4 regions of the Streptomyces sp. VTCC 41912 genome follow, and region 4 is predicted to be linked to each of the others. Evidence: riboswitches for the same ligand, from Rfam matches in the RefSeq annotation. Region 4 holds a riboswitch; each other region holds the start of a gene.
What was found. Region 4 has a riboswitch for cobalamin ahead of ACJ6WD_RS31870 (CoA-acylating methylmalonate-semialdehyde dehydrogenase). Riboswitches for the same ligand answer to the same signal wherever they lie in the genome.
Positions count from the first base shown of each region.

Region 1: it holds a riboswitch for cobalamin, as region 4 does, so the genes downstream of both, metE (5-methyltetrahydropteroyltriglutamate--homocysteine S-methyltransferase) here and ACJ6WD_RS31870 (CoA-acylating methylmalonate-semialdehyde dehydrogenase) in region 4, are expected to answer to the same signal.
Region 2: it holds a riboswitch for cobalamin, as region 4 does, so the genes downstream of both, cobN (cobaltochelatase subunit CobN) here and ACJ6WD_RS31870 (CoA-acylating methylmalonate-semialdehyde dehydrogenase) in region 4, are expected to answer to the same signal.
Region 3: it holds a riboswitch for cobalamin, as region 4 does, so the genes downstream of both, ACJ6WD_RS35225 (cobalamin biosynthesis protein) here and ACJ6WD_RS31870 (CoA-acylating methylmalonate-semialdehyde dehydrogenase) in region 4, are expected to answer to the same signal.

Region 1 is NZ_JBJMAB010000010.1:130,364-137,783, reverse strand. It holds gene aceB (malate synthase A) at 1-711, shown strand, start outside; gene ACJ6WD_RS17375 (3-hydroxybutyryl-CoA dehydrogenase) at 708-1,577, shown strand; cobalamin riboswitch at 1,783-1,976, shown strand; gene metE (5-methyltetrahydropteroyltriglutamate--homocysteine S-methyltransferase) at 2,160-4,478, shown strand; gene ACJ6WD_RS17365 (L-tyrosine/L-tryptophan isonitrile synthase family protein) at 4,634-5,566, opposite strand; gene ACJ6WD_RS17360 (cytochrome P450) at 5,731-7,008, opposite strand; gene asnB (asparagine synthase (glutamine-hydrolyzing)) at 7,020-7,420, opposite strand, start outside.
Region 2 is NZ_JBJMAB010000003.1:348,350-355,769, forward strand. It holds gene ACJ6WD_RS06970 (cobalt-precorrin-5B (C(1))-methyltransferase) at 1-413, opposite strand, end outside; gene ACJ6WD_RS06975 (cobalt-precorrin-6A reductase) at 431-1,201, shown strand; gene ACJ6WD_RS06980 (precorrin-2 C(20)-methyltransferase) at 1,216-2,781, opposite strand; gene ACJ6WD_RS06985 (precorrin-8X methylmutase) at 2,784-3,416, opposite strand; gene cobG (precorrin-3B synthase) at 3,413-4,921, opposite strand; cobalamin riboswitch at 5,007-5,159, shown strand; gene cobN (cobaltochelatase subunit CobN) at 5,192-7,420, shown strand, end outside.
Region 3 is NZ_JBJMAB010000041.1:58,627-66,046, forward strand. It holds gene ACJ6WD_RS35210 (lysozyme) at 1-457, shown strand, start outside; gene ACJ6WD_RS35215 (inorganic phosphate transporter) at 597-1,886, shown strand; gene ACJ6WD_RS35220 (hypothetical protein) at 1,917-2,153, shown strand; cobalamin riboswitch at 2,363-2,500, shown strand; gene ACJ6WD_RS35225 (cobalamin biosynthesis protein) at 2,630-3,619, shown strand; gene ACJ6WD_RS35230 (cobyric acid synthase) at 3,616-5,157, shown strand; gene ACJ6WD_RS35235 (putative cobaltochelatase) at 5,213-7,381, shown strand; gene cobO (cob(I)yrinic acid a,c-diamide adenosyltransferase) at 7,381-7,420, shown strand, end outside.
Region 4 is NZ_JBJMAB010000033.1:35,529-42,948, forward strand. It holds gene ACJ6WD_RS31865 (acyl-CoA dehydrogenase family protein) at 1-1,085, shown strand, start outside; cobalamin riboswitch at 1,189-1,375, shown strand; gene ACJ6WD_RS31870 (CoA-acylating methylmalonate-semialdehyde dehydrogenase) at 1,576-3,075, shown strand; gene ACJ6WD_RS31875 (acyl-CoA dehydrogenase family protein) at 3,072-4,229, shown strand; gene ACJ6WD_RS31880 (enoyl-CoA hydratase/isomerase family protein) at 4,226-5,311, shown strand; gene mmsB (3-hydroxyisobutyrate dehydrogenase) at 5,353-6,261, shown strand; gene ACJ6WD_RS31890 (enoyl-CoA hydratase) at 6,258-7,049, shown strand; gene panD (aspartate 1-decarboxylase) at 7,170-7,420, opposite strand, start outside.

The sequences.
Region 1 (7,420 bases), on a different contig from region 4:
CTGCCCGACCGCGCCAAGGTCACGATGACCGCCCCGTTCCTGCGGGCCTACACCGAACTGCTCGTGCGCACCTGCCACCGGCGCGGGGCGCACGCCATCGGCGGCATGGCCGCGCAGGTGCCGAGCAAGGACCCGGCCGTGAACGAGGCCGCGCTCGCCAAGGTCCGCCTGGACAAGGAGCGGGAGACCGAGGACGGCTTCGACGGGTCCTGGGTGGCCCATCCCGCCCTCGTCCCCGTGTGCCGCGCGGTCTTCGACGGCGTCCTGGGCGACCGCCCCCACCAACTCGACCGCACCCGCGACGACGTCGACGTGACCTCGGCCGACCTGCTGTCGGTGCGGCGGATCAGCGGACCGCCGACCGCGGACGGGGTGCGCACCAACATCTCCGTCTCCTTGCGGTACTACGCGGCCTGGCTGCGCGGGCAGGGCGCGGTCGCGCTCGACGGGCTGATGGAGGACGCGGCCACCGCGGAGATCGCCCGCGTGCAGATCTGGCAGTGGCTCCGACACCGGGTCATCGACCGTCGGACCGTGGAAAGGGTCCTCGACGAGGAGACCGCCGCGCTCGGGGCCGAGTACCCGTGGGCGCCCGTCGACGACATTCGCGCGCTCTTCGAGCGGAACACGCTGACCGGCGAGCTACCGATGTTCTTCACCCCGGATGCCTACACCCGCCACCTCGTGCGGCGGACGGAGGTCCGGGCGTGAGCGCGGCCGTCGAACGCGTCGGCGTCGTCGGCGGCGGGCAGATGGGTGCCGGGATCGCCGAGGTGTGTGCGCGCGCCGGGCTGGACACCGTGGTCTGCGAGGCGAACGCGACCGCTGCGCGCACCGCCCGGGACCGGATCAGTGCCTCACTCGACCGGGCAGTGCGGCGCGGAAAGCTGCAACAGGCGGCGGCACGGGACGCGCTCGCCCGGATGGTGTTCACCAGCAGTCTGGACGATCTGGCCGACCGGCAGCTCGTCATCGAGGCGGTGGTCGAGAACCCGGACGCCAAAACCGAGGTGTTCGCCGCCCTCGACAAGATCGTCGAGGATCCGGCAGCCGTCCTGGCCACCAACACCTCCTCCCTCCCGATCATGCGGCTCGGCATGTCGACCCTCCGCGCGGACCGGGTTGTCGGCCTGCACTTCTTCAATCCGGTCCCCGTGATGCCGCTGGTCGAGGTGGTGTCCTCGCTGCACACCTCGGCCGAGACCACCGCCGCGGTCGAGGACTTCGCCACCCGCACGCTCGGCAGGACGGTCATCCGTTCCCAGGACCGCGCCGGCTTCGTCGTCAACGCCCTGCTGATCCCCTACCTCCTCTCCGCCATCCGCATGGCGGAATCCGGCTTCGCCACCGCCGCCGACATCGACACCGGCATGGAACTGGGCTGCGCCCACCCGATGGGACCGCTCGAACTCGCCGACCTGATCGGCCTGGACACCGTCGCCTCGATCGCGGAGTCCCTGTACGCCGAGTTCCGCGAACCCCTCTACGCCCCGCCGCCGCTGCTCCGGCGCATGGTGGAGGCAGGGCTTCTCGGCCGTAAGACAGGCCGGGGGTTCCACCCTTACGAGCAGGACTGATGACCTGATGGGACACGGGCTGAGGGGCCCGCACCGCCACCGGGGATGAGGGTCTTCGGTGAGCGGATCAGGGGAGGGGCGGGAAGCGCGCGTACCGGCGCTTCCCGCCCCTTCGGTGTTCCGCCCCCAGGTGTCCTGATTCACTTTGCGATTCCTGGACGGCCCTCGTCACGGCGTGGCGACAGCCCGTAGGGTGGCGGGAGCAGCTGGTTCACCCCGTCCGCCAGGCGGGGTGTCGCAAGAGGGAACCCGGTGGGAATCCGGGACTGCCCCGCAGCGGTGAGTGGGAACGACCGCCGTCATACGCACTGGGTCCGAGGTACCGGACCCGGGAAGCGACGGCCAGTAGGTGTCCTCCGAGAAGGAGGGCGTGCCCACGAGTCCGAAGACCTGCCAACTGCCCGCGCGCGGACCACTCCGTGCGCGGACACCCCGGTGACCTCGAGGGCGGGTCGGCGTACACACCAGACGGAACGACCGTGCCTTCGCCGCGCGGGGTCGCTGCCGTCCGGTTCGTCATTCCCTTCGCGCTCTCGTCCCGTCACCGGGACCCCAGGGATTCATCTCGCGAAGGAGATCTCCGTGACCAGCAAGTCCGCAGCCGCGGCAGCACGGGCCACCGTGTACGGCTACCCCCGCCAGGGTCAGCACCGGGAACTCAAGAAGGCCATCGAGGGCTACTGGAAGGGCCGCGTCACCGCCGACGCCCTCCGAGGCACCGCCGCCGAACTCCGCCGGAGCAACTGGCAGCAGCTCGCCGACGCCGGCATCCACGAGGTGCCGACCGGCGACTTCTCGTACTACGACCACGTCCTGGACACCACCGTCATGGTCGGCGCGATCCCCGAGCGGCACCGCGACGCCGTTGCGGCACACGCCCTGAACGGCTACTTCGCCATGGCCCGCGGCACCCAGGAGGTCGCGCCGCTGGAGATGACCAAGTGGTTCGACACGAACTACCACTACCTGGTCCCCGAACTGGGTCCCGACACCCACTTCACCGCGAACTCCGCGAAGCAGGTTGCCGAGCTCAAGGAAGCCCTCGCCCTCGGCCTGGCCGCCCGCCCGGTCCTGGTCGGCCCGGTCACCTACCTCCTGCTCGCCAAGCCCGCCCCGGGCGTAGCGGCGGACTTCGAGCCGCTGACCCTGCTGGACCGGCTCCTGCCCGTGTACGCCGAGGTCCTGGCCGACCTGCGCGCGGCCGGCGCCGAGTGGGTGCAGCTCGACGAGCCCGCACTGGTCCAGGACCGCACCCCGGCCGAGCTCGACGCCGCCGAGCGTGCCTATCGTGACCTCGGTGCCCTCACCGACCGGCCCAAGCTGCTCGTCGCCTCCTACTTCGACCGCCTCGGCGACGCCCTTCCGGTGCTCGCCAAGGCACCGGTCGAGGGGCTCGCCCTCGACTTCACCGAGGCGGCGGCCGCCAACCTGGAGGCCCTGGCCGCCGTTGGCGGGCTGCCCGGCAAGCGCCTGGTCGCCGGGGTCGTCAACGGCCGCAACATCTGGATCAACGACCTGCCCCAGTCCCTGTCCACCCTGGGCACCCTCCTCGGGCTCGCCGACCGGGTCGACGTGGCCGCCTCGTGCTCCCTGCTCCACGTCCCCCTCGACGCGTCCGTCGAGCGGGACATCGAGCCGCAGATCCTGCGCTGGCTGGCCTTCGCCAAGCAGAAGTCCGCCGAGATCGTCGCCCTCGCCAAGGGCCTCGCCCAGGGCACCGACGCCATCACCGGCGAACTCGCGGCCAACCGCGCCGCCCTCGCCTCCCGCGCGGGCTCGCCGATCACCCACGACCCGGCCGTACGGGCCCGGATCGCCGCCGTCACCGACGCCGACGCCCGCCGCTCCCAGCCGTACACCGAACGGGCCGCCGCCCAACGCGCCCACCTCGGGCTGCCGCTGCTGCCCACGACGACCATCGGTTCCTTCCCGCAGACCGACGAACTGCGCGCCGCCCGCGCCGACCTGCGTGCCGGCCGCATCGACACCGCCGGCTACGAGGAGCGCATCAAGGCCGAGATCCAGGAGGTCATCTCCTTCCAGGAGACGACCGGGATCGACGTGCTGGTGCACGGCGAGCCCGAACGCAACGACATGGTCCAGTACTTCGCCGAGCAGCTCACCGGCTACCTCGCCACCCAGCGCGGCTGGGTCCAGTCCTACGGCACCCGCTACGTCCGCCCGCCGATCCTGGCCGGCGACATCTCCCGCCCCGAGCCGATGACCGTCCGCTGGACCACGTACGCCCAGTCGCTGACCCGACGTCCCGTCAAGGGCATGCTCACCGGGCCCGTCACCATGCTCGCCTGGTCCTTCGTCCGCGACGACCAACCCCTCGGCGACACCGCCCGGCAGGTCGCACTCGCCCTGCGCGACGAGGTCGACGATCTCGAAGCGGCCGGGAGCTCGGTCATCCAGGTCGACGAGCCCGCGCTGCGCGAGACCCTGCCGCTGCGGGCCACCGACCGGGAGGCGTACCTCGCCTGGGCCACCGAGGCGTTCCGCCTGTCGACGGCGGGCGTGCGGCCGGACACCCAGATCCACACCCACATGTGCTACGCCGAGTTCGGCGACATCGTCCAGGCCATCGACGACCTCGACGCCGACGTCATCAGCCTGGAAGCCGCCCGCTCGCACATGCAGGTGGCCCGCGAACTCGCCGCCCACGGCTATCCGCGCGAGGCGGGGCCGGGGGTCTACGACATCCACTCCCCGCGCGTGCCGAGCGCCGAGGAGGCCGCCGAACTGCTGCGCACCGGACTGAAGGCGATCCCCGCCGAGCGACTGTGGGTCAACCCCGACTGCGGCCTGAAGACCCGCGGCTGGGCCGAGACCCGCGCCTCGCTGGAGAACCTGGTCGCCGCGGCGCGCACCGTGCGGGGTGAGCTGCCCGCCTCCTGATCCCGACCCCGGTGGGCCGGGACGCTGGTGGCGTCCCGGCCCACCGAACAGCACCGCCATGACCGAGGCACACGAGGGGGTCCCATCCTGCTTCCACCGGCATGCGCCGCCACCACGTGGGCCCGATGCCGTGACGATCAGTCCCGCCGGTCCCGTCAGTCCAGCTCGAAGTGACTGGGACGGCCGTCGCACTCGATCAGGCGGCCCAACTCGGCGGCCTTCGCCCGGGTCATGAGGGTCCAGGTGCCGTCGGTGCGGCGAAGGGCTGTCGAGTGCCAGGGGGTGGTCCAGGCATCGGGCGCGTCCAGCAGGCGGATGCCGAACTTGCGGGCGCCGACGGGCTGGGGGTGGATGGACAGGCGTACGGAGCGGGGGTGGTGGTCGGCGATCAGGTCGCCCCAGGCGCGGCTGCGCTGGATGACGCCGTACGCGCGCTGCCGGCACTCGCGCTGGAGGGCGGAGCGGGTGCCCGCGTGGTCGGCGGTGTCCTCGACGAGGAAGCGGGTGATGCCACGGTAGAGGGCGAGGGTGTTGTCGTCGGTGCGGACCTCGGCGCGCAGGGCGTCCAGTGTGGGGGCGTAGCTCTTGTGGAGGTGGGCGCGCTTGGTGTCGTGCGGGAGGTCGCCGAACACGTCGCGCAGGTCGAACACGGAGAGTCCGGTCAGGCCCGCGTGGCCTATGAGGGCGCGGAGTTCGTCGGCGTAGGCGTCGATGTGCTCGTCGGGGACGCGGACGAGGTCGCCGAAGGCGTGTCCGTCGGAGCAGACGACCATGCGGGCGCCGGGCGGGTGGATCCGCTCGATCTCGGTGCAGAGGGTGTTGAGGAAGCCGAGGGAGAGTCGTTCTCCCTGGTCGGGGAGGTGGCCGAGGACTTTGGCGGGGTTGGGGGACTTGCAGGGGAAGCCGGGCAGGGTGAACGTGACGGGGGCGTCGTCGCGTACGAAGTCGGCGATCTGGCGCAGTTGGTGCGGAAACCTCTCGGCGGGGGCGGGGCCCTGGTCGGTTGTCCGGTGGTGCGGTAGGAGCAGGTTCAGGATCGCGATGCTGCGTCTCGTGGAATGGGCGTCCGGCGCGGTTGTCGGCGGCATGTCGTTCCTCCGTGAGGCGTGCGGGCATGACGGCATGGCGCCGTGGCGAGGGGCGGCCAGGCGCGGTCAGGCGGATGGGGTGGCGGATCAGCCGGGTCCGGGGCGAGCGGTGTGGCCGGCCCCGGTCAGCCGAAAGCCGGCGTCACCGGCGTGTCGGAGGCGGTTCAACGGCGTCGGTCGTAGCCCACGGGCAGGTGGTTGGTGCCACGGCCGAGGACGGCGGGGATCCACTCGATGTCCTCGTCCCTGATGGCGAGGTGGAGGCCGGGGAGTCGGGTGAGCAGGGCGTCCAGGGCGACCTGGAGTTCGGTGCGGGCGAGGGCGGCGCCGGGACAGAAGTGGATGCCGTGGCCGAAGGCGAGGTGCGGGTTGGGGGTGCGGTCGAGGTCGAGGGTGTCGGGGTCGGGGAAGCGGCGCGGGTCGCGGTTGGCGGCGCACAGCGAGACGATCACGGAGTCGCCGGCCGGGATGTCGGTGCCGTGCAGGTTGTCGTCCTGGTCGAGGAAGCGCCAGGTGGTCAGTTCGAAGGCGCTGTCGTAGCGGAGGAGTTCCTCGACGGCGCGGGGCAGCAGGTCGGGTTCGTCGCGCAGGCGGGCGAGTTGGTCGGGGTGGCGGAAGAGGGCGATCAGTGCGGTGGTGATCTGGTTGGTGACCGGTTCCTGCCCGGCGACGAGGAGCTGGAAGATCATGGAGTCCAGTTCCTCCTGCGACAGTTCGCGACGGTCCCGGGCGACGACGAGGCGGCTGAGGAGGTCGTCGTCCCAGTGTTCGCGCTTGTGGGCGACGACCTCGGCGATGTAGTTCTGCAGGCCGTGCAGCCGGGCCTCGTAGAGCGGCCGTCCGGGGTCGGTGGGGCCGACGGGCTGGACGACCTTGCCCCAGTCGCGGTCGAAGCGGGCGGCCAGATGGTGCGGGAGGCCGATGACTTCGGCGAGGACCTGGAACGGGAAGTGTGCGGCGAAGCCTGCGACGAGGTCGGCGGGGCCGGATTCGGGGAGTGCGTCGACGAGGGCGTCGGCCAGTTCCTGGAAGCGGGGGCGCAGGCTCTCGATGCGGCGGGGTGTGAAGGCGTCGGTGACGAAGCGCCGCATGCGGGTGTGCCGGGGCGGGTCCTGGTGGAGGAGGTGGACCTGGAGCTGGGAGTGCTGGGGTTCGGGCATGATCGAGGCGCGGGCGCGCCAGCGGTCGTTGCCGCGGTCGTGGTTCTTGCCGAGGCGGTCGTCGTTGAGGGCGGCGTGGGCCGCGTCGTAGCCGGTGACGAGCCAGGCTTGTACACCGCTGGGGAAGAGCACGCGGTGGACGGGGCCGGCCTCGCGCATCCGCTCGTAGAGCGGGTAGGGGTTGCTCTTGTAGGGGCAGCCCGTCAGCGGGACCGGGTCGGGCAGCGGTTCGGGTCGGGGCTTCGGCTCAGCGGCCGGCAGGGGTGGCTCTTGGATGGTCATACGGGGGCTCCTCAGAGGGCGAGTTCGGGTCGGTGGTGGTCCAGCCACAGGGCCAGGTCGACGACCCGTTCGAGGCGGAGGCGGTGGCCCCACACCAGTTGGTCGGGCGGGGTGTCGAGGGCGGGCTTGAGGCGGGACTGGTCGGCCAGGGCACGGACCTGCTCGCTGGACAGGGCGTCGCGGGCCAGCTCCTGGAGGCCGCGGTTGTAGTCGGGGTGGTGGGTGGCCGGGTAGTGGTTCTTGGGCCGGTGCAGTACGGAGTCGGGCGCGAGTCCGGTGCCGGCGGCGCGCAGCAGGCTCTTCTCCCGGCCGTCGAAGCTCTGGTGCGCCCAGGGCGTGGCGAAGGCGTACTCGACGAGGCGGTGGTCGCAGTAGGGGACGCGGACCTCCAGGCCCTGGGCCATGCTCAACC
Region 2 (7,420 bases), on a different contig from region 4:
ATGGCGGGTTCGCCGACGTCCAGCGGCAGTCCGGGGCGGGTGACCGTCCCCACGCCCGGACCGGCCGCGAAGACCACGCCGCTGCCGGCCGGCAGCGCCCGCACCGTGGCCCGCACCAACGCGCCGTGCGTCACGTCGGGATCGTCCCCGGCGTCCTTGACCACCCCGGCCATGGCGGTGGCCGGACCCGCCCCGGCGCCGGTCAACTCCTCCACCGCGAGCGCGAAGGACGGCGTCTGCCCCTTCGGCAGCGTGATCGTCACCGGGTCCGGGAACTCCCCGCGCAACAGCGCCGTGTACGCGGCCGTGCTGGCGGCCGTGGCGCACGCCCCCGTCGTCCAGCCGTGCCGAAGCCCGGTGTGCGCGAGCTGCGCGCTCCGCCCTCCCGTACCCTTCGGTTGCGTTTCACCCACGGAGGAACCCGCCGCTCATGCCGACCTCACCCGTCCACGAACCCGTCCGCCAGGTGCTGATCCTCGGCGGCACCACGGAGGCCCGCCGCCTCGCCGCGGCCTTGGCGACGGAGCCGGGGGTGCGGGTGACGACCTCGCTGGCCGGCCGGGTGGCAGCCCCCCGGCTGCCCGCCGGCGACGTGCGCATCGGTGGGTTCGGCGGCCCGGAGGGCCTCGCCCGCTGGTTGCGCGAGCACGCGGTGGACGCGCTCATCGACGCCACCCATCCTTTCGCCGACACGATCAGTTTCAACGCGGCCCAGGCCGCCGCCACCGCCCATGTTCCCCTGCTGGCCCTTCGCCGCCCCGGTTGGGACGCGCAGCCCGGGGACGTCTGGCACCCGGTCCGCTCCCTCACCGAGGCCGCCGCCGTCCTGCCCACCCTCGGTGACCGGGTCTTCCTCACCACCGGCCGGATGGGCCTCGCCCACTTCGCCCACCTCACGGACCCGTGGTTCCTGGTCCGCTCGGTGGATGCCCCCGAGCCCCCGCACCCGCCCCGGATGGCGACCGTCCTGGACCGCGGCCCGTTCACCCTCGAAGGCGAACGGGACCTGCTCCGCCGGCACCGCATCGACGTGCTGGTGACGAAGGACAGCGGCGCCGCGGCGACCGCCCCGAAGCTGGCGGCCGCACGGGAGGCCGGGGTGCCGGTGGTGGTCGTCCAGCGACCGCCGGTCCCGGAGGGCGTGCCGGTGGCCGCCGAGCCGGGCGCGGCGGTGGACTGGGTGCGCACGCTCCTCGGCTGACGCCGCGCGGGCGGTCAGCGCTCGGGGTACCTGCGCGGAGTCCAGACCACCTCCGAGTCGTCCCCGCGCCGGACCCGCCGGGTCTGGGACGAGCCGACGAGCAGGATGGTGCGCATGTCGACCTGGTCGGGGTCGAGGTCGGTGAGGCGCACGGTGCGGAGCGATTCCTCGGGGCCGCCTATGTCGCGGGCGAGGATGACCGGGGTGTCCGGCGCGCGGTGCTCCAGCAGGACGTCCCGGGCCTTCGCCACCTGCCAGGTGCGGCTGCGGGAACCGGGGTTGTAGAGGGCCAGCGCCAGGTCGGCGGAGGCCGCCGCGCGCAGCCGTTCGGCGATCACCTCCCAGGGCTTGAGGCGATCGGAGAGCGAGAGCACCGCGTAGTCGTGGCCCAAGGGGGCGCCGGCGCGGGCGGCGGCGGCGTTGGCGGCCGTGACGCCCGGCAGCACGCGCACCGGAACGGAGCGGTAGGGCTCCTCCGACGCCACTTCCAGGACCGCCGTGGCCATGGCGAAGATGCCGGGGTCGCCGCCGGAGACCACGGCCACCCGGCGGCCGCGGCGGGCCAGGTCCAGGGCGAATTCGGCGCGTTCGGACTCGACCTTGTTGTCCGAGGGGTGCCGGTGCTGCCCGGGGCGCACCGGTACGCGGTCCAGGTACGTGGTGTAGCCGACGAGGTCGTCGGCGGCGGCGAGGGCGCCGCGGGACTCCGGGGTGAGCCAGCGCGGGCCGGCCGGGCCGGTGCCGACCACGACCACCTCACCGCGGTCCGCGGCCACCGGCTCCGGCTGCTCCGCGGCGGTGGCGATGCGGCTGGGCACCACCGCGACCGAGAAGTACGGCACGGAGTCGGCATCGACGTCGGAGAACGCGCCGGTGCGCTCCCCGGCCATGGTGGCGCGCTCGACGTAGCGGGCCTCGGTGAGCCGGCCGGAGCGCTCCAGCGCACGACGGACACCGGGGAAGGTGCGCCCGAGCTTCATCACGACGGCGGAGTCGGTGGCGCTCAGACGCGCCGTCAGCTCCTCCTCGGGCAGGGTGCCGGGCAGGACGGTCAGCACCTCGTCGGCCTCGGTGAGCGGGGTGCCCAGGCGGGCCGCGGCGGCACTGATGGAGGTGACGCCGGGGATGACCTCGGTCGGGTAGCGGTGGGCCAGCCGCTTGTGCATGTGCTGGTAGGAGCCGTAGAAGAACGGGTCGCCCTCGGAGATCACCGCGACGGTGCGGCCGGCGTCCAGGTGGGCCGCGAGGCGCGCCGCCGCCGCTTCGTAGAACTCGTCCAGGGCTCCGCGGTAGCCGCCGGGATGGTCGGTCGACTCGGTGGTGACCGGATAGACCAGGGCTTCCTCGATGTGGTCCGGGCGGATGTGCTGCGCTGCGATGGAGCGCGCGATCGACCGGCCGTGCCGGGCGCTGTGGTAGGCCACCACGTCGGCCCGGGCGATGACCTCCACCGCCCGCACGGTCATCAGGGACGGGTCGCCGGGGCCGAGGCCGACGCCGTAGAGGTGGCCGGTGGACCGCTCCGGGGATTGCGCGGCCGCCGGGTCCGTCGTGCCGCTGCTCGCCTGCTGCTCGCTCACGCCTACTCTTCCTCGCTCGCCAGGGCGTTGATCGCGGCCGCGGCCATGGCACTGCCGCCGCGCCGCCCGCGCACCACGATGTGATCCAGCTTCGACGGATGGTCGATCAGCGCGTCCTTGGATTCGGCCGCGCCTATGAAGCCGACCGGGATGCCGAGGACGGCGGCGGGGCGGGGCGCCCCCTCCTCGATCATTTCGAGGAACCGGAAGAGCGCGGTGGGCGCGTTGCCGAAGGCGACCACGGCGCCCTCCATCCGGTCCCGCCACAGTTCGAGGGCGGCAGCGCTGCGTGTGGTGCCCATCCGCGCGGCGAGCTCCGGGACCGACGGGTCGCCGAGGGTGCACAGCACCTCGTTGTCCGCCGGCAGCCGCTTGCGGGTCACCCCGCTGGCGACCATCGTGGCGTCGCACAGGATCGGCGCACCGGCCCGCAGCGCGGCGCGCGCACTGGCCACGACGCCCGGGGTGAAGGCCAGATCGCGGACGAGATCGACCATGCCGCAGGCGTGGATCATCCGGACCGCGACCCGGCTGACGTCGGCGGGCAGTGCGGAGAGATCCGCCTCGGCGCGGATGGTGGCGAAGGACTGGCGGTAGATGGCCGCCCCGTCCTTTTCGTAGTCGAACGCGGTCACTGGGGCCTCGGGGTGGTGGGTTGAGGGGTGGAGGGGAGCGGGGCAGCCGGAGGGGCGGCGGATGCGCTCGGCGTTTCACGTGAAACGACGCCCGGCCGGGGCGTTTCACGTGAAACGGTGCCCGGCCCGGCTGTTTCACGTGAAACCGGCGGTCGGGCAAGGGACTTGGGAGACATCGCGGTGGTCCGATAGCCGTCGGGCGTCGCCAGCACGTCGACCCAGGCACCGTGCGGATGGCCGCACCGCCGCTCGCAGCCCGACCAGTGCACGGGCAGCCCGACGGGCGCACCCGAACCGTTCGCCGGAACCGTTTCGCCCCTGGCGAGCACGCCCGCCGCATCGCTCCGCACGTCGGTGAGGGACTTGGCGCAGCCCGGCAGGCCGGTGCAGGCGGTGACCCGGCGCCAGGGGGATGCCGGGTCGGTGATCAGGCCGGCGGCGGCGAACTCGCGCAGCCGCCGGTGCGCCGGTGCGGCGGCCAGGCCGGGGACGATGACACCGCGCCAGGGCGTGAGGCGCAGTTCGCCGTCGCCGTCCGCGGCGGCGGTCGCGGTCAGCAGCCGCCACTGGGCCGCGGCCAGCCGGCCGAGCGGTGCCAGGACCGCCAGCGCGCGGCGACCGTCGGGCCCCTCGACCGGGCCGGGGGCGGTGGCATCGGCATAGTGCGCGGCCGACCCTGGGACGGGGGCGGCCGGATGTTCCACGTGCTCCGCGGCGATGCCCGCGGCCCGCAGCGCACGCTGCACCTCCTGGGCGGTCAGCGGTCCTGCGGTGGGGAGCTCACGGACGCGCCAGGCGCCGCTGCCGCGCTCCGCGGCCGCGGCCAGGAAGACCTCGGCGGCCGTCAGGGCCGCCCGCGGGGCGTCGTCCGCCGCGATCCGCAGTGCCGCCCGGTCGTCGCCGACCCGGAGCAGCGCTCCCCACCCGGACGCGGCGCCCGGTGCGTACCCGGCGGCCGGCGGGTCCTGTCGACCGGATTCTGCGAGCAAGGTCACATCGCCGCCCAGGCCGGCCACGTCGCCCCGACCGTCGTCGAGGACGAACAGGAAGCGGCCCGAAAGTCCTGTCGCGGCATCGCTCGCACACAGCAGCGCGTCCAGGTTCCGGGCCCACAACCGCACGTCGGAGGGGGTGTGCCGGTCCAGTCCGGCCAGCGGCGAGGCCAGTACGTTGCGGATCCGCTCATGGCGTACGGACGGCAGCAGCCCGGCGTCGGCGAGGAGGTCGGCGAGGTGCCGGCCGCCGTCGTCGGGCAGGCCGCGCAGTTCGACGTTGCCGCGGGAGGTGAGCGAGAGGTGCCCGTCGCCGAGGCGTTCCGCTGCGTCCGCCAGGGCGGTGGCCTGGCGGACCGTCAAGTCCCCTGCGGGGAGCCGCACTCGGGCCAGGTTCCCGTCGGCGGCGGGGTGCAGCCGCAGCGCTCCCGGGCAGGCGTCGCCGCGGTCCCGAACGGGTGGTTCGGCCCGGTCGGGGCGTGGTGCGGGGGAGGGCGGCATGGCGGCGAGCATACCTACGTCGGTTTCGCCCGGAACCGTGGCGAGGGGGGCGTGGAGGGCGGCTCCGAAAGGCCCGCTCCCGCGGTGCGGCCGCAGCCCTTACTATGCAGGTCGGCGGGTCGGCTGACCCGCCGGACGCCAGCGACGGCGCCAAGGGAGGAAGCCCGGTGAGAATCCGGCGCGGTCCCGCCACTGTGAACCCGGCCACCGCCGGGTGAGCCAGGAACTCCCGCCGTCCATACGACCACCCGGGGCGTGGACACCCCGAGGAAGGGCTGCGCCGTGATCCTGCTGCTGTCGACGTCCGACACCGATCTGCTCAGCGCCCGGGCGGCCACGGGTCCCGTGCCGTACCGGCTCGCCAACCCCGCCCGCCTCGACGTCGCCGAACTCCCCGGACTCCTCGAGGGCACCGACCTCGTCGTCGTCCGGCTGCTCGGCGGCATCCGCGCCTGGCAGGACGGCCTGGACGTGCTGCTGGCCGCGGGCCAGCACCGCCCGGTCGTCGTGCTCACCGGCGAACAGGCCCCCGACGCCCAGCTCATGGAGGCGTCCACGGTCCCGGTCGGCATCGCGGCCGAGGCGCACGCCTACCTCGCGCACGGCGGTCCGGCCAACCTCTCCCAGCTGGCCTGCTTCCTCAGCGACACCGTTCTGCTCAGCGGCCACGGCTTCGAGCCGCCCGCGGCCGCCCCGTCCTGGGGCCCGCTGGAGCGTCCGGCGTCGGAGGCGACCGGCCCGACCGTGGCGGTGCTCTACTACCGCGCCCACCACATGAGCGGCAACACCCGCTTCATCCACGACCTGTGCGACCAGGTCGAGCGGGCCGGCGGTCGCCCGCTGCCGCTGTACGTCGCCTCGCTGCGGGCCCCCGAGCCGGAGCTGATCGAGGAGCTGCGCGCCGCCGACGTCATCGTCACCACCGTGCTGGCCGCGGGCGGCACCAAGCCCGCCGAAGCCTCCGCGGGCGGCGACGACGAGTCCTGGGACGCCGGCGCGCTGACCGCCCTGGACGTGCCGATCCTGCAGGCGCTCTGCCTGACCGGCGCGCGCGCCGCCTGGGAGGAGAACGACGAGGGCCTCTCCCCGCTCGACGCCGCCTCGCAGATCGCCGTGCCGGAGTTCGACGGGCGCCTGATCACCGTGCCGTTCTCGTTCAAGGAGATCGACGAGGACGGGCTGCCGGTGTACGTCGCCGACGCCGAGCGGGCCGCCCGGGTCGCCGGGATCGCCGTCCGGCACGCCCGGCTGCGCCACATCCCGGCCGCCGAGAAGCGGCTGGCGCTGGTGCTGTCGGCCTACCCCACCAAGCACTCCCGGATCGGCAACGCGGTCGGTCTGGACACCCCGGCGAGCGCCGTCGCGCTGCTGCGCCGGCTGAAGGCCGAGGGCTACGACTTCGGTACCGAGCCGGTGCCCGGCCTGGCGTCCGGCGACGGCGACGAGCTGATCTACGCCCTCATCGAGGCCGGTGGCCACGACCAGGAGTGGCTGACCGAGGAGCAGTTGGCCCGCAATCCGGTCCGCATCCCGGCCGCCGACTACCGCCGCTGGTACGGCACGCTGCCGCAGGAGCTGCGGGAGTCCGTGGAGGAGCACTGGGGCCCGCCGCCGGGCGAGATGTTCCTCGACCGCAGCCGCAACCCCGAGGGCGACATCGTGCTGGCCGCGCTGCGCCGCGGCAACCTGCTGATACTGATCCAGCCGCCGCGCGGCTTCGGCGAGAACCCGATCGCGATCTACCACGACCCCGATCTGCCGCCCTCGCACCACTACTTGGCGGCCTACCGCTGGATCGCCACCCCCACCGCCGACGGCGGGTTCGGCGCCGACGCCATGGTCCACCTCGGCAAGCACGGCAACCTGGAGTGGCTGCCCGGCAAGAACGCCGGCCTCTCCGCCGCCTGCGGTCCGGACGCGGCGCTCGGCGACCTGCCGCTCGTCTACCCGTTCCTGGTCAACGACCCGGGCGAGGGCACCCAGGCCAAGCGCCGGGTGCACGCCACGCTCGTCGACCACCTCGTGCCGCCGATGGCCCGCGCGGACTCCTACGGTGACATCGCCCGGCTTGAGCAACTGCTCGACGAGTACGCCGCGATCTCCTCGATGGACCCGGCCAAGCTGCCCGCGATCCGGGCGCAGATCTGGACCCTGATCCAGGCCGCCAAGCTCGACCACGACCTGGGCCTGGAGGCACGTCCGGACGACGACGGCTTCGACGACTTCCTGCTGCACGTCGACGGCTGGCTCTGCGAGGTGAAGGACGCGCAGATCCGCGACGGCCTGCACGTCCTGGGCGCCGCCCCGGTCGGCGAGGCCCGGGTCAACCTCGTGCTGGCGATCCTGCGCGCCCGGCAGATCTGGGGTGGCACCTCCGCGCTGCCCGGGCTGCGCGAGGCGCTCGGCCTGGACGAGTCGGCCGCGACCCGCACCGCCGCCGACGAAGCCGAGGCGGTCGCCCGCGGACTGGTCCAGGCCATGGAGGACGCGGAGTGGGACCCGGCCGCGGTG
Region 3 (7,420 bases), on a different contig from region 4:
CGCCTACCACTTCGCCGTGCCCAGCGCCTCCTCCGGCGCCCGGCAGGCGAAGTACTTCCTCCAGCACGGCGGCCACTGGAAGGCGGACGGCTGGACGCTGCCACCCGCCCTCGACATCGAGCACAACCCGTACGACGCCCGGCAGTCCTGTTTCGGGCTGGGGCGGACGGCGATGGTCCACTGGATACGGGCGTTCAGCGACGAGGTGCGGCGCAGCACCGGCCGGCGGCCCGTGATCTACACCACCGCCCGCTGGTGGGACCGCTGCACGGGCGGCAGCCGGGCCTTCGGCGCGACCCACCCGCTGTGGCTGGCGGACTACTCGGGCGCGGCCCAGTTGCCCGCCGGCTGGTCGTACCTGACCATCCGGCAGTACGCCTCGCGGGGGCCGCTGCCGGGCGATCAGGACCGCTGGAACGGGACCCTGGCCCAGCTCAGGAGATTTGCCGACGGATGAGACGGAAGTGACGGCAGGGGCGCCTCCGCGTGAACACTGCGGGGGTGTCACCGCGGCGCCCGGCCGAGTTCACTTTCCGTTCACCCGTCGTCCGTACGGTCCCGAGGACACTGACCTTCGACACGGATTGCCTGGGTGAATGGAACACATCACGCTTCTCATCGGGATCGTGATCGTCACGGCCTTGGTGTTCGACTTTACGAACGGCTTCCACGACACGGCCAACGCAATGGCCACCACCATCTCCACCGGGGCCTTGCGACCCAAGACCGCGGTGGCGATGTCGGCGGGGCTCAACCTCGTCGGGGCTTTCCTCTCCGTGGAGGTGGCGAAGACCATCTCCGGCGGCATCATCGACGAGAGCGCCGGCATCAGACCTGAAGTGATCTTCGCGGGTCTGGTGGGCGCCATCGTCTGGAACCTCCTCACGTGGCTGGCGGGCCTGCCGTCCAGTTCGTCCCACGCCCTCTTCGGCGGACTGATCGGCGCGACGCTGGTGTCCGTGGGCACCGGCGGCGTGCACGGCGAGGCCGTCGTCATGAAGGTCCTGATCCCCGCGGTCGCCGCGCCGTTCGTGGCGGGGCTCGCCGCGATGGCCGCGACCCGGCTCACCTACCGACTGGCCCGCGGCCGCAACGAGGCCGACACCGCCAAGGGCTACCGCGCCGGGCAGATCGCCTCGGCCGCCCTGGTCTCGCTGGCCCACGGCACCAACGACGCGCAGAAGACGATGGGCGTGATCACCCTCGCGCTGATCACCGGCGGGGTCGTCGCCCCGCACGCCGACCCGCCGATGTGGGTGATCGCCTCCGCCGGCCTGGCCATCGCGCTCGGCACCTACCTGGGCGGCTGGCGGATCATCCGCACCATGGGCAAGGGCATCACCGACATCCAGCCGCCGCAGGGCTTCGCCGCCCAGACCGGCGCCGCGGCCACCATCCTGGCCTCCTCCCACCTCGGCTTCGCGCTCTCCACCACCCAGGTCTGCTCCGGGTCCGTGATGGGCTCCGGGCTGGGCCGCAAGGGCGGCGTGGTGCGCTGGTCCACGGCCGGGCGGATGGTCCTGGCCTGGGGCCTGACCCTGCCGGCCGCCGGACTGGTCTCCGCCGGCGCCGCCTACCTCGCCGACCAGGGCTCCTGGGGCGTGGCCACGGTCGCCGTCCTGGCCCTGGCGATCTGCGGCGGCATCTGGGCGGCCTCCCGGCGCAAGCCGGTGGACCACACCAACGTCAACGAGGGACCGGCGGTGGAGCCGGCGGGCGTCGTCACCGCGGCGCTGCAGACGGTCGCGCCGCCGCCGGCCGGGCCCGTCCCGGCGCACGCCGAAGCACCCGCGGAAGCGCACGCCGCAACGGACGCCGCTCCCCACCCCGCCCCTGCCCACCAGTCGGCGAAGGCCCCCGCCCAGCCGGCGACGGCCTCGTCCTGACGCCGCTCACCCCGACCTAAGGACTACGCAATGCACATCGACTGGGCAGCTCTCGGCCAGGTCTTCGGCGTCAGCCTCGTGGTGACGGTGGGGCTCGTGGGCCTGTTCACCGTCGGGATCGTGGGCACCTCCCGCAAGCCCGCCGCGGACGGCGACGCGGCGGCCACGACCGCCCCCGGCACGGGGGCGCGCGCCGGGGCACTGGCCGCCTACGGGCTCTGCGCGGCCGCGGTGGCCTACGGGATCTACCTGATCGTCGCCGCCTGACGGCGGCGCCGGCACGGCCGGCAACGGACGGGGCGTCCGGTGGACGCGGCAGCAGCCGCGGCCCCGGGCGCCCCGTCCGCGTGCGGCACCCCGCCGGGCCCGCGCGTGGCCTTCGCCACAGGGCGGCCGTCGGCGCTGCGTCGCAGGTCAAGGGTGAGTTGACGGACCTGGGCGGGCGTGGTGGACTTCCGGGGCCAATCGGCGACAGCAGAGGAAGTCCGGTGCGAATCCGGCGCGGTCCCGCCACTGTCACCGGGGAGCGCTCCTCCGACGAGGGCCACGGCCCGTACGCACGCCGTACGGGCGGGAAGGCCGGGGGCGGCGCCGATCCGGGAGCCAGGAGACTCTGGTCGCCGTCACGTCGAGCCAGGGCGCGGACCCTGAGTGAGGACATACCGCCATGCCCGGCTGCCCGTCGAGAGCTCCACTGCCCGCTGTCCCAGGGCCCCTTCGAGGCCGGACGGCGGCCTGATCCGATGCGCGGCGAACACGCGGGGTACGCGTGCGGCGCGGCCCTCGGCTTCCTCGGTGACCTGATCCTCGCGGACCCGCGGCGCGGTCATCCGGTGGCCGCCTTCGGCCGGGCCGCCGGCGCCCTCGAACGCCGGCTGTGGCGCGACCACCGCGGCCACGGAACGGCCCACACCCTGTTGTGCGCGGGCGGCGCGGCCGCCGGCGCCGCGCTGCTCCAGCGCGCCCTGCGGGAGCGTCCCGGCGCCCGGACCGCGCTGACCGCGGCGGCCGCGTGGGCGGTGCTGGGCGGTACCTCGCTCGGCCGGGAGGCGCGGGCCGTGGGCGGCGCGCTGGCCGTCGGGGACCTCGACGTGGCACGGGAGCGGTTGCCGCACCTGTGCGGGCGCGATCCGCAGGCGCTGGACGGGCCGCAGATGGCCCGCGCGGTGGTGGAGTCGGTCGCCGAGAACACCTCCGACGCGGTGGTCGGCGCCCTGGTGTGGGGTGCGGTCGCGGGCGTGCCCGGCCTGGTGGCGTTCCGGGCGGTGAACACCCTGGACGCGATGGTGGGGCACAAGTCGCCGCGCTACCGGCGGTTCGGCTGGGCGGCGGCCCGCCTCGACGACGTCGCCGGCTGGCCCGGCTCCCGACTGACCGCCGCGCTGACCGTGCTGGCGGGCCCCGACCGGCGCGGTGCGCTGCGGGCCTGGCGGGCCGACGGCGGCGCGCACCCGAGCCCCAACGCCGGCCCCGTGGAGGCGTCGTTCGCCGGCGCGTTGGGCGTCCGGCTGGGCGGCACCCTCGCGTACGGCGGGCGGGTGGAGCACCGGCCGGTGCTCAACGGTGGTGGACGGCCCCCCGCGGTGCCCGACATCGAGCGAGCGGCCCGACTGTCCCGGCGGGTCGGCCTGTTGGCGCTGGGCGTCACGGTGGCGGGCCGGCTGGCGGTCGGCGCGGTACGACGCGGGAGGAAGGGCGTGGCGGCGGACGTGAGCGGGAGGGTGACCCGGTGAACGGGCGGAGGAAGACGGCCGACGGGGCCGTGGGCGGCGGACTGTTGGTGGCCGGGACGACGTCCGACGCCGGCAAGAGCGTGGTGACCGCCGGCATCTGCCGCTGGTTGGCGCGACAGGGTGTCTCGGTGGCGCCGTTCAAGGCGCAGAACATGTCGCTGAACTCGTTCGTGACCCGCGAGGGCGCGGAGATCGGCCGGGCCCAGGCGATGCAGGCGGCCGCGGCCCGGGTCGAGCCGACCGCGCTGATGAACCCGGTGCTGCTCAAGCCGGGCAGCGACCGCAGCAGCCAGGTGGTGCTGCTGGGGAAGCCGGTGGGCGAGCTGAGTGCCCGTGGCTACCACGCAGGCCGGCAGGAGCAGTTGCTCGGCACCGTGACCGACTGCCTGGCGGAGCTGCGACGCACCCACGACGCGGTCGTCTGCGAGGGCGCCGGCAGCCCGGCCGAGATCAACCTGCGGCGGACCGACATCGTCAACATGGGCCTCGCCCGGGCGGCACGGATCCCCGTCGTGGTGGTCGGCGACATCGACCGCGGCGGCGTCTTCGCCTCGTTCTTCGGGACCACCGCGCTGCTGTCCGCGCAGGACCAGTCGCTGGTCGCCGGCTACCTCGTCAACAAGTTCCGCGGCGACGTGACGCTGCTGGAGCCGGGCCTTGAGATGCTGCGCCGGATCACCGGACGGCAGACCTACGGCGTCCTGCCGTACGCGCACGGGCTCGGCATCGACGAGGAGGACGGCCTGAGGGTGTCGCTGCGCGGCACGGTCCGCGAGTCGGTGGTGGCGCCGCCGGCCGGCGAGGACGTGCTGCGGGTCGCGGTGTGCGCGGTGCCGCTGATGTCCAACTTCACCGACGTGGACGCGCTGGCCGCCGAACCGGGCGTGGTGGTGCGGTTCGTGGACCGGCCGGAGGAACTCGTCGACGCGGACCTGGTGGTGCTGCCCGGGACCCGCGGCACGGTCCGCGCGCTGGCCTGGCTGCGCGAGCGCGGACTGGCCGACGCGGTGGTCCGCAGGGCCGCCGAGGGCCGCCCGGTGCTGGGCATCTGCGGCGGCTACCAGATGCTCGGCGAGCACATCGAGGACGACGTCGAGTCGCGCGCGGGTGCGGTCGACGGGCTGGGACTGCTGCCGGTCCGGGTCCGCTTCGCGGTGGAGAAGACCCTCGCCCGGCCCGTCGGTCGGGCGCTGGGCGAGCCGGTGGAGGGGTACGAGATCCACCACGGGGTCGCCGAAGTGGCCGGGGGCGACGAGGAGTTCTTGGACGGGTGCCGGGTGGGGTCCGTGTGGGGCACGCACTGGCACGGCTCCCTGGAGAGCGACGGCTTCAGGCGGGCGTTCCTGCGGGAGGTGGCCCGGGCGGCCGGGCGCCGGTTCGTACCCGCACCGGACACCTGCTTCGGGGCGCTGCGCGAGGAGCAGTTGGACCGGTTGGGCGATCTGATCGAGGAGCACGCGGACACCAAGGCGCTGCTGCGGCTGATCGAGGAGGGGGTGCCGGAGGGGGTGCCGTTCGTCCCTCCGGGGGCGCCGTGAGCACGATGCAGGGGACACGACAGGAGCCGGCCGGCGACGTGGAGGACAACAGGGCATGACAACGACCGAGAACACGACCCGGCAGTACCCGTTCACGGCGGTCGTCGGCATGGCCGACATGCGCCTGGGACTCCTGCTGAACGCGATCTCGCCGGCGATCGGCGGGGTGCTCGTCCGGGGCGAGAAGGGCACCGCGAAGTCGACGATGGTGCGCGGACTGGCGGAGCTGATGCCGGTCGTGGACGTGGTCGCCGGCTGCCGGTTCGCTTGCGCGCCGGCAGCGCCCGACCCCGCCTGCCCGGACGGTCCGCACGGCGCGGCCGACGCCGAGCACCGGCCGACGCGGATGGTCGAGCTGCCGGTGGGCGCGTCCGAGGACCGGCTGGTCGGCGCGCTGGACATCGAACGGGCCCTGTCCGAGGGCGTGAAGGCGTTCGAGCCGGGCCTGCTGGCCGATGCGCACCGGGGCGTCCTCTACGTGGACGAGGTCAATCTCCTCCACGACCACCTGGTCGACTTGTTGCTGGACGCCGCCGCCATGGGCGCCTCCTACGTGGAGCGGGAGGGCGTCTCCGTGCGGCACGCCGCGCGGTTCCTGCTCGTCGGGACGATGAACCCCGAAGAGGGCGAGCTGCGGCCGCAGTTGCTGGACCGGTTCGGGCTGACCGTGGAGGTCGCGGCGTCCCGGGAACCGGAGCAGCGGGTCGAGGTGGTGCGGCGCCGGCTGGCCTACGACGACGACCCGGCCGGCTTCGCGGCGCGCTGGGCGGACGAGGAGCGTCGGCTGCGGGACCGGATCGCGCTGGCGCGGGAGTTGCTGCCGCAGGTGCGGCTCGGCGACGGGCCGCTGCGGCAGATCGCGGCGACCTGCGCGGCGTTCGAGGTGGACGGGATGCGGGCGGACATCGTGATGGCCCGCACGGCGACCGCGCTGGCGGCCTGGGACGAGCGGACCGAGGTGCTCCCGGAGGACGTCCGCCAGGCGGCGCTGCTCGCGCTGCCGCACCGGCGCCGGCGGGCCCCGTTCGACGCGCCCGGGCTCGACGAGGACAAGCTCGACCAGGTGCTGGAGGAGTCCGGCGGGCAGGACCCGGAGGGCGAGGACGATCCGGAGCCGGAGGGTCCGGACGACGGACCGGACGGACCGGACGGACCGGACGGTGGCCCCGGCGGCGGGCCCGGCGGGTTGCCGCCGCAGGACGGCGGGCCCCGGGAGCAGCCCGGCGACGCGCCCGGCCCGGAGCTCCCCCGCCAGCAGGAGCCGGAGCGCCCGGCGCGGTCCGAGGAGTCCGGGCCGGAGCCGGCGGGCGAGCCCGCGGCGTCCGGGCCGGCGCCGGAGCAGGCCGCGGTGGGCGCCACCGAGCCGTTCCGGACCCGGCGGCTGGACGTGCCGGGGCTGGGCGAGGGCGCGGACGGCCGGCGGTCCCGGGCGCGGACCGCGCACGGCCGGACGACCGGGGCGCGCCGGCCCCGAGGGGCCCTGGGCAAGCTGCACCTGGCGGCGACCGTGCAGGCCGCGGCGCCGCACCAGTGGGCCCGCGGGCGGCGCGGCCCGGGGCTGGTGGTGCGCCGGGACGACCTGCGGGAGGCGGTGCGCGAGGGGCGCGAGGGCAACCTCGTGCTGTTCGTGGTGGACGCGTCCGGGTCGATGGCGGCGCGGAAGCGGATGGGGGCCGTCAAGGGGGCCGTGCTGTCGCTGCTGCTCGACGCGTACCAGCGGCGGGACAAGATCGGGATGGTCACCTTCCGGGGTTCCGGCGCCGAGGTGGCGCTGCCGCCGACGTCGTCGGTCGAGGCCGGCGCGGCGCGGCTGGCGCAGCTGCCGACCGGCGGCCGGACGCCGCTGTCGGAGGGGCTGCTGCGGGCCCACGAGGTGCTGCGGGTGGAGCGGCTGCGGGACCCGTCCCGGCGGCCGCTCGTGGTGGTGGTCACCGACGGCCGGGCCACCGGCGGGCCGGAGCCGCTGGCCCGGGCGCACCGGGCGGCGGGGTTGCTGGCCGCCGGGGGCACCGCGTCGGTGGTGGTGGACTGCGAGGCGGGCCCGGTGCGCCTGGGGCTGGCCGGGGAGCTGGCCCGGGAGTTGGGCGGCCCCGCCGTCACCCTCGACGAGCTGCGCGCGGACCGCGTCTCCGCGCTCGTCAGGACCGTGCAGGGCAGGCCCGCGGCCGGCAAGGGTGCCGGCCGGGGCGGGGATCGGGATCGTCACAACAGGAAGGCCGCGTAATGCCGCAGGGACAGCCGTCCGTCGTACCGGAAGACGGGC
Region 4 (7,420 bases):
CCGCCGAACGGCTGCGCCCCCTCGCGGAGCAGGGGCGAGGGGGCCGGGTCAACCGGCCCCTGGTCGCCGCCCTCGGCGAACTGGGCCTGCTCGCCCGGCTCTTCCCCGACGGCGGCAGCCCCAGGGCGCTGGACCTGTGCCTGCTGCGCGAATCGCTGGCGCAGGAGTGCACGGAGGCGGAGACCGCGCTGGCGCTCCAAGGACTGGGCACCTGCCCGATCCTCCAGTCCGGGACGGACGCCCAACGGGCCCGCTGGCTGCCGGAGGTGACGGCCGGCCGGGCCGTCGCGGCCTTCGCGCTGAGCGAGCCGGGCGCGGGCTCGGACGCCGCGGCGCTCGCCCTGACGGCCGCGCCCGACGGGCCCGGCCGCTGGCGGCTCACCGGTGAGAAGTGCTGGATCTCCAACGCCCCCGAGGCCGACTTCGCCACCGTCTTCGCCCGCACCGGCGGTGCCGACGGCGCCCGCGGCATCACCGCCTTCCTCGTCCCGGCCGACCGCCCGGGGCTGGGCGGCGAACCGTTGGACATGCTCAGCCCGCACCCCATCGGCACCCTGGTCTTCGACGGCACGCCGGTGACCGACGCGGACGTGCTCGGTGACGTGGGCGGCGGGTTCGGGGTGGCGATGCGCACGCTGAACCTCTTCCGGCCGAGCGTGGGCGCCTTCGCGGTCGGCATGGCGCAGGCCGCGTTGGACGCCGCGCTGGCGCATGCCGGGACGCGCACCGCGTTCGGCGGGCCGCTCAGGGAACTCCAGTCCGTCGGCCACCGACTGGCCGAGATGGCCACCCGCGTCGAGGCCGCCCGCCTCCTGGTCTACGCGGCAGCGGCCGCCTACGACCGCGGCGCCCCGGACGTCGCCCGCCGCTCGGCCATGGCCAAGCTCCTGGCCACCGAGACCGCACAGGAGGTCGTCGACGCCGCCGTCCAGATCCACGGCGCCCGCGCGCTGCGCCGCGGCCACCTGTTGGAACACCTCTACCGCGAGGTCCGCGCACCCCGCATCTACGAGGGTGCCACGGAGGTCCAACGCTCCCTCATCGCGAAGGAGTTGTACCGCGACGCCGGTCGCCAGCCGGTCTGAGGTGCCGCTGCGCACGAGACCGTGCCGGCCTCGCGGTGGGCCGATTCCCGGTGCGTCGGGTGTCGCCGAGGGCCGTCGAGGGTGGACTTACTAGGACGTCCAACTATATCGTCGTGACCAAGGCCCGCGGTGCAGGGAAGCCGGTGCGATTCCGGCGCGGTCCCGCCACTGTGACCGGGGAATGCGCTCCCCGAACGAGACCGGCCACTGACGGAGCAGTCCGTCGGGAAGGCCGGGGAGCGCGTGCTGATCCGGGAGTCAGGATACCGGCCGCGGGATGTTCCGTGTTGTCCACGAGGATGGAGCAGACACGCATGGCACCGGCATGCACCCGCGCCCCCGACCGGCGGATCCGACGGGTGCCGCGCACCGACCTCTGACGGTCACCCGGCCCCTGCGCATCCCGCGCCGCCCGCACGCGCCGCTGTTCGGCGACCGTGCCGGGCCGGCGCGCCATCCCCGGATCTCACCTGACGGAGAGCAGGCATCCATGGTCCGTGAACTGGCACATCTCATCGGCGGCAAGCAGACCCCGGGCGCCTCGGGGACCTACGGCGACGTGCACGACCCCAACACCGGCGCCGTCCAGGCCCGGGTGCCGCTCGCCGGCCGCGCCGAGACCGAGGCGGCGATCACCGACGCCGCCGGGGCCCAGCACGCGTGGGGCGAGTGGAACCCGCAGCGCCGCGCCCGGGTGCTGCTGAAGTTCCTCCAACTCATCGACGGGGAGCGGGAGTCGCTGGCCCGGCTGCTGTCGTCCGAGCACGGCAAGACCGTCGCCGACGCCCACGGCGACCTCCAGCGCGGCCTGGACGTGGTGGAGTTCGCCGCCGGTATCCCCCATCTGCTCAAGGGCGAGTTCACCGACAACGCCGGCAGCGGCATCGACGTGCACTCCCTGCGCAGCCCCATCGGCGTCACCGCCGGCATCACCCCGTTCAACTTCCCCGCGATGATCCCGCTGTGGCAGGCAGCCCCCGCCCTGGCCTGCGGCAACTCCTTCATCCTCAAGCCCTCCGAACGCGCTCCCTCGGTGCCGCTGCGGCTCGCCGAACTGTTCCTGGAGGCGGGGCTGCCACCGGGCGTCCTCAACGTCGTCAACGGCGGCAAGGAAGCGGTCGACACCCTGCTCACCGACCCCAGGGTCGGGGCCCTGGGCTTCGTCGGTTCGACCCCGATCGCGGCGCACCTGTACGCCACCGCCGCCGCGCACGGCAAGCGGGCCCAGTGCTTCGGCGGCGCCAAGAACCACCTGGTCGTGATGCCGGACGCCGACCTGGACCAGGCCGTCGACGCGCTGATCGGCGCGGGCTACGGCTCGGCGGGGGAGCGCTGCATGGCGATCTCCGTGGCCGTCCCCGTCGGCGAGGCCACCGCCGACGCCCTGGTGGAGCGGCTCAAGGAACGCGTCGGGCGGCTGCGCGTCGGCCGCAGCGACGACCCCGAGGCCGACTTCGGCCCGCTCGTCAGCCGCGAGGCCCTGGACCGGGTGCGCCGCTACGTCGACATCGGCGTCAACGAGGGCGCCGAACTGGTCGTGGACGGACGCGGGTTCACCCTCCCCGGACACGAGGACGGCTTCTTCGCGGGCCCCTCGCTCTTCGACCGCGTCGCCCCGCAGATGCGCGTCTACCGGGAGGAGATCTTCGGGCCCGTCCTGTGCGTCGTGCGGGCCGCGGACTACGAGGAGGCGCTGCGGCTGCCCAGCGAGCACCCGTACGGCAACGGCGTGGCGATCTTCACGCGGGACGGGGACACCGCCCGCGACTTCACCCGCCGGGTGAACACCGGCATGATCGGCGTCAACGTGCCCATTCCGGTGCCGGTGGCCTACCACACCTTCGGCGGCTGGAAGCGTTCGGGCTACGGCGACCTGGGCCAGCACGGGCCGGACGCGATCCGCTTCCACACCCGCACCAAGACCGTCACCTCGCGCTGGCCCTCCGGGACCAAGGAGGGCGCGAGCTTCACCCTCCCGACGATGGGATGAGCGCCGTGCCCACCACCCTGCTCACGGAGGACCAACTCGCCCTCGTCGAAGCCACGTTGGACTTCACCCAGGACCACCTCGCCCCGCACGCCGTCGCCTGGGACCAGGCCAAGCACTTCCCCCTCGACGTGCTGCGCAAGGCCGCGGGCCTGGGCCTGGGCGGCCTCTACGTGCGCGAGGAACACGGCGGCAGCGGACTGAGCCGCACCGACGGGGTGCTGATCGTCGAGACCCTGGCGTCCGGCTGCCCGTCCATCGCCGGGTTCGTCTCGATCCACAACATGGTCGCCTGGCTGATCGACCACTACGGCGACGCCGCGCAACGCGAACGCTGGCTGCCGCGCCTGTGCGCCATGGAGGACCTGGGCAGCTACTGCCTGACCGAACCGGGCGCCGGCTCGGACGCCGCCGCCCTGCGCACCCGCGCGGTGCGCGACGGCGACCACTACGTCCTCACCGGCGTCAAGCAGTTCATCTCGGGCGCCGGCGCCTCCCAGACGTACCTCGTCATGGCCCGCACCGGCGACGACGGCGCGCGCGGCGTCTCCGCCTTCCTCGTCGACAAGGACGATGCCGGCCTGTCGTTCGGCCCCAACGAGAAGAAGATGGGCTGGAACGCCCAGCCGACCCGACAGGTCGTCCTCGACCGGGTGCGGCTGCCCGCCGACCGGCTGCTCGGCCACGAGGGCGAGGGCTTCCGCATCGCCATGAGCGGGTTGAACGGCGGCCGGCTCGGCATCGCCGCCTGCTCCCTCGGCGGCGCCCGCGCCGCACTGGACCGCAGCCTGGTCCACCTCGCCGACCGCGAGGCGTTCGGCGGGCGCCTGCTGGACGCGCAGGCACTGCAGTTCCGGCTCGCCGACATGGCGACCGAACTCACCGCCGCCCGCGCCCTGGTCCACCAGGCCGCCCACGCCCTGGACCGCGGCGACCCGCAGGCGCCGCAACTCTGCGCGATGGCCAAGCGGTTCGCCACCGACACCGGCTACGCGGTCGCCGACCGGGCCCTGCAACTGCACGGCGGCTACGGCTACCTCAGCGACTACGGCATCGAAAAGATCGTCCGAGACCTGCGGGTCCACCAGATCCTGGAAGGAACCAACGAGATCATGCGCGTCATCGTCGCCCGCGGCCTGACGGAGGCACTGCGGTGACCGGCTCCGACGACCCCGTCCTCCTGACCGGAGAGGGCCGCACCGCCCGCATCACCCTCAACCGGCCCCGCGCCGTCAACGCCCTGACCCACCCCATGGTCGACCGCATCGACGCCGCGCTGACCGCCTGCGAGACGGACCCCGCGGTGGCGGCCGTGGTCCTCACCGGCGCCGGGGAGCGCGGCCTGTGCGCCGGCGGCGACATCCGCGCCATCTACGAGGACGCCCGCGCGCGGGGCACCGCCTCGGCGGCCTTCTGGCGCGCCGAGTACCGGCTGAACGCCCGCATCGCGCGCTACCCGAAGCCCTACGTGGCCGTCATGGACGGGATCGTGATGGGCGGCGGGGTCGGCCTCTCCGCCCACGGCAACGTCCGCCTCGTCACCGAGCGCTCCCAGATCGCCATGCCCGAGACCGGCATCGGCTTCGTCCCGGACGTCGGCGGCACCTACCTGCTGGGACTGGCCCCCGGCGAACTCGGCACCCACCTCGCGCTCACCGGCACCGCGATCGGCGCCGCCGACGCCCTGCTGTGCGGCCTCGCCGACCACTTCGTCCCGTCGGACCGGCTCGTCGACCTGCTCGCGGACCTCACCACCACCGAGGTCTGGGACGCGCTGGAACGCCACGTGCGCCAGCCGCCGCCGGGCGAACTCGCCCGGGAGCGCGCCTGGATCGACACCTGCTACCGCGCGGACACGGTGGAGGAGATCGTCGACCGGCTGCGCGCCCACCCCGCACCGGCGGCCGGGCGGGCCGCCGAGACCCTGTCCCGGAAGTCGCCCACCGCCCTCAAGGTCACTCTCGCCGCCGTGCGCCGCGCCCGGCACCTCGGCCCCCTGGAACGCGTGCTGGAGCAGGAGTACCGGATCTCCTGCGCCGCCCTGTCCTCGCCCGACCTGGTCGAGGGCATCCGGGCCCAGGTCATCGACAAGGACCGGACCCCGAAGTGGTCACCGGGCACGCTCGCCGAGGTCGGCGCGGCGGACGTGGAACGGTTCTTCGCCTCCCCCGAACCGCCCGGCCCCGACGCGCCCTTCGGACCCGCCCCCCGCGCGACGGCACAGGAGGTGCCGTGGTGAACGACCCGATCCGCACCATCGGCTTCATCGGCCTCGGCCACATGGGCGGACCCATGGCCGCCAACCTCGTCAAGGCCGGCCACCGCGTCATCGGATTCGACCTGGTGCCCGAACTCCTCGCCGCCGCCACGGGGACCGGGGTCGAGGCGGCCGGTTCGGCCGCGGCGGCCGTGACCGCGGCGGACGTGGTGATCACCATGCTGCCCGCCGGCCGGCACGTCCTGGGCCTGTACCGGGACGACGGGCTGCTGGCCGCCGCCCGCCCCGGCACGCTGTTCGTCGACTGCTCCACCATCGACGTCGCCGACGCCCGCACCGCCCACGACGCCGCGGCCGCCGCCGGCATGCGCGCCCTGGACGCGCCCGTCTCCGGCGGCGTGCCCGGCGCCGAGGCCGCCACCCTCACGTTCATGGCGGGCGGCGCGCACACCGAGTTCGCCGAGGCGGAGCCGCTGCTCGCCGCGATGGGCCGGAAGGCGGTGCACTGCGGCGGGGCCGGCGCGGGCCAGGCCGCCAAGATCTGCAACAACATGATCCTGGGCGTCTCGATGATCGCCGTCAGCGAGGCGTTCGTGCTCGGCGAGCGCCTCGGCCTGTCACACCAGGCGCTCTACGACGTGGCGTCCACCGCGTCCGGCCAGTGCTGGGCGTTGACCGTCAACTGCCCGGTCCCAGGCCCCGTCCCCACCAGCCCCGCCAACCGCGACTACGCCCCGGGCTTCGCCGCCCCCCTGATGGCCAAGGACCTCGGCCTGGCCGCCAACGCGGCCCGCACCGCCCACGTCCCCGCCCACCTCGGCCTCGCCGCGGCCCGGTTGTACGCCGACTACGCCGCGGGAGCCGGCGCCGAGCAGGACTTCTCCGGCATCGTGCGGACCCTGCGGGACGGCACCGCCACCGCGCCCGGACGCGAACCCGCCAGCGACCCGAAGGACGGCACCGCCACATGACCCCCGCCCACGACCCGACCTACGAAACCGTCCTCGTCGAACGCACCGGCCGCACGGCCCTGGTGACCCTCAACCGACCCCGGGCCCTCAACGCCCTCGACCTCCAGGTCATGAACGAGGTCGTCGCGGCGACGGAGTCCCTCGACCGCGATCCGGGCGTCGGCTGCATCGTCCTGACCGGTTCGGCGAAGGCGTTCGCGGCCGGAGCCGACATCAAGGAGATGGCGCCGCGGGGCCCCGTCGACATGTACCTCACCGACTGGTTCGCCGCCTGGGACCGGCTCGGGCAACTGCGCACCCCGACCGTCGCGGCCGTCGCCGGCTTCGCCCTCGGCGGCGGCTGCGAACTCGCCATGCTCTGCGACGTCCTGCTCGCGGCCGACACCGCCGTGTTCGGACAGCCGGAGATCAAGCTGGGCGTCATCCCCGGCATCGGCGGCTCCCAGCGCCTGACCCGCGCCGTCGGCAAGGCCAAGGCGATGGAACTGTGCCTGACCGGCCGCACCATGGACGCCACGGAGGCGGAGCGCGCCGGCCTGGTCTCCCGGATCGTCCCCGCGGCCGACCTGCTGGACGAGGCCCGCGCCGTCGCCGCGACCATCGCGGGCATGTCGCTGCCCGTCGCGATGATGGCGAAGGAGGCGGTCTCCCGGGCCTTCGAGACGACCCTCGCCGAGGGCGTCCGCTTCGAACGCCGCCTGTTCCACGCGGCGTTCGCCACCACTGACCAGAAGGAGGGCATGGCCGCCTTCATCGACAAGCGCCCACCGGAGTTCCGCCACCACTGACCGGCCGGCCCGCAGCGCCCCGGGGCGGGCCCCGCCAGGGGGTCCGCCCCGGGAGGGCTTCTCAGGGTTCCCGGGAGAGACCGGGAACCCTGAGACCTGCCCGAGAGAGCCGTGGGTGGGTCAGGAAGCCGGGTCCGTGCCCAGCTTCACCACGTGGTTGCGCTCGTCGACGAAGACGACCTTCGGCTCCAGCGTGCGGGCCTCCGCGTCGTCGACCGTGGCGTAGCCGATGACGATGACGATGTCGCCGGGGGCCACCAGCCGGGCGGCGGCGCCGTTGAGGCAGATGACGCCCGACCCGGGCTCGCCCTCGATGACGTACGTCTCCAGGCGGGCTCCGTTGTTCACGTTCACGATGTGCACCTGCTCGC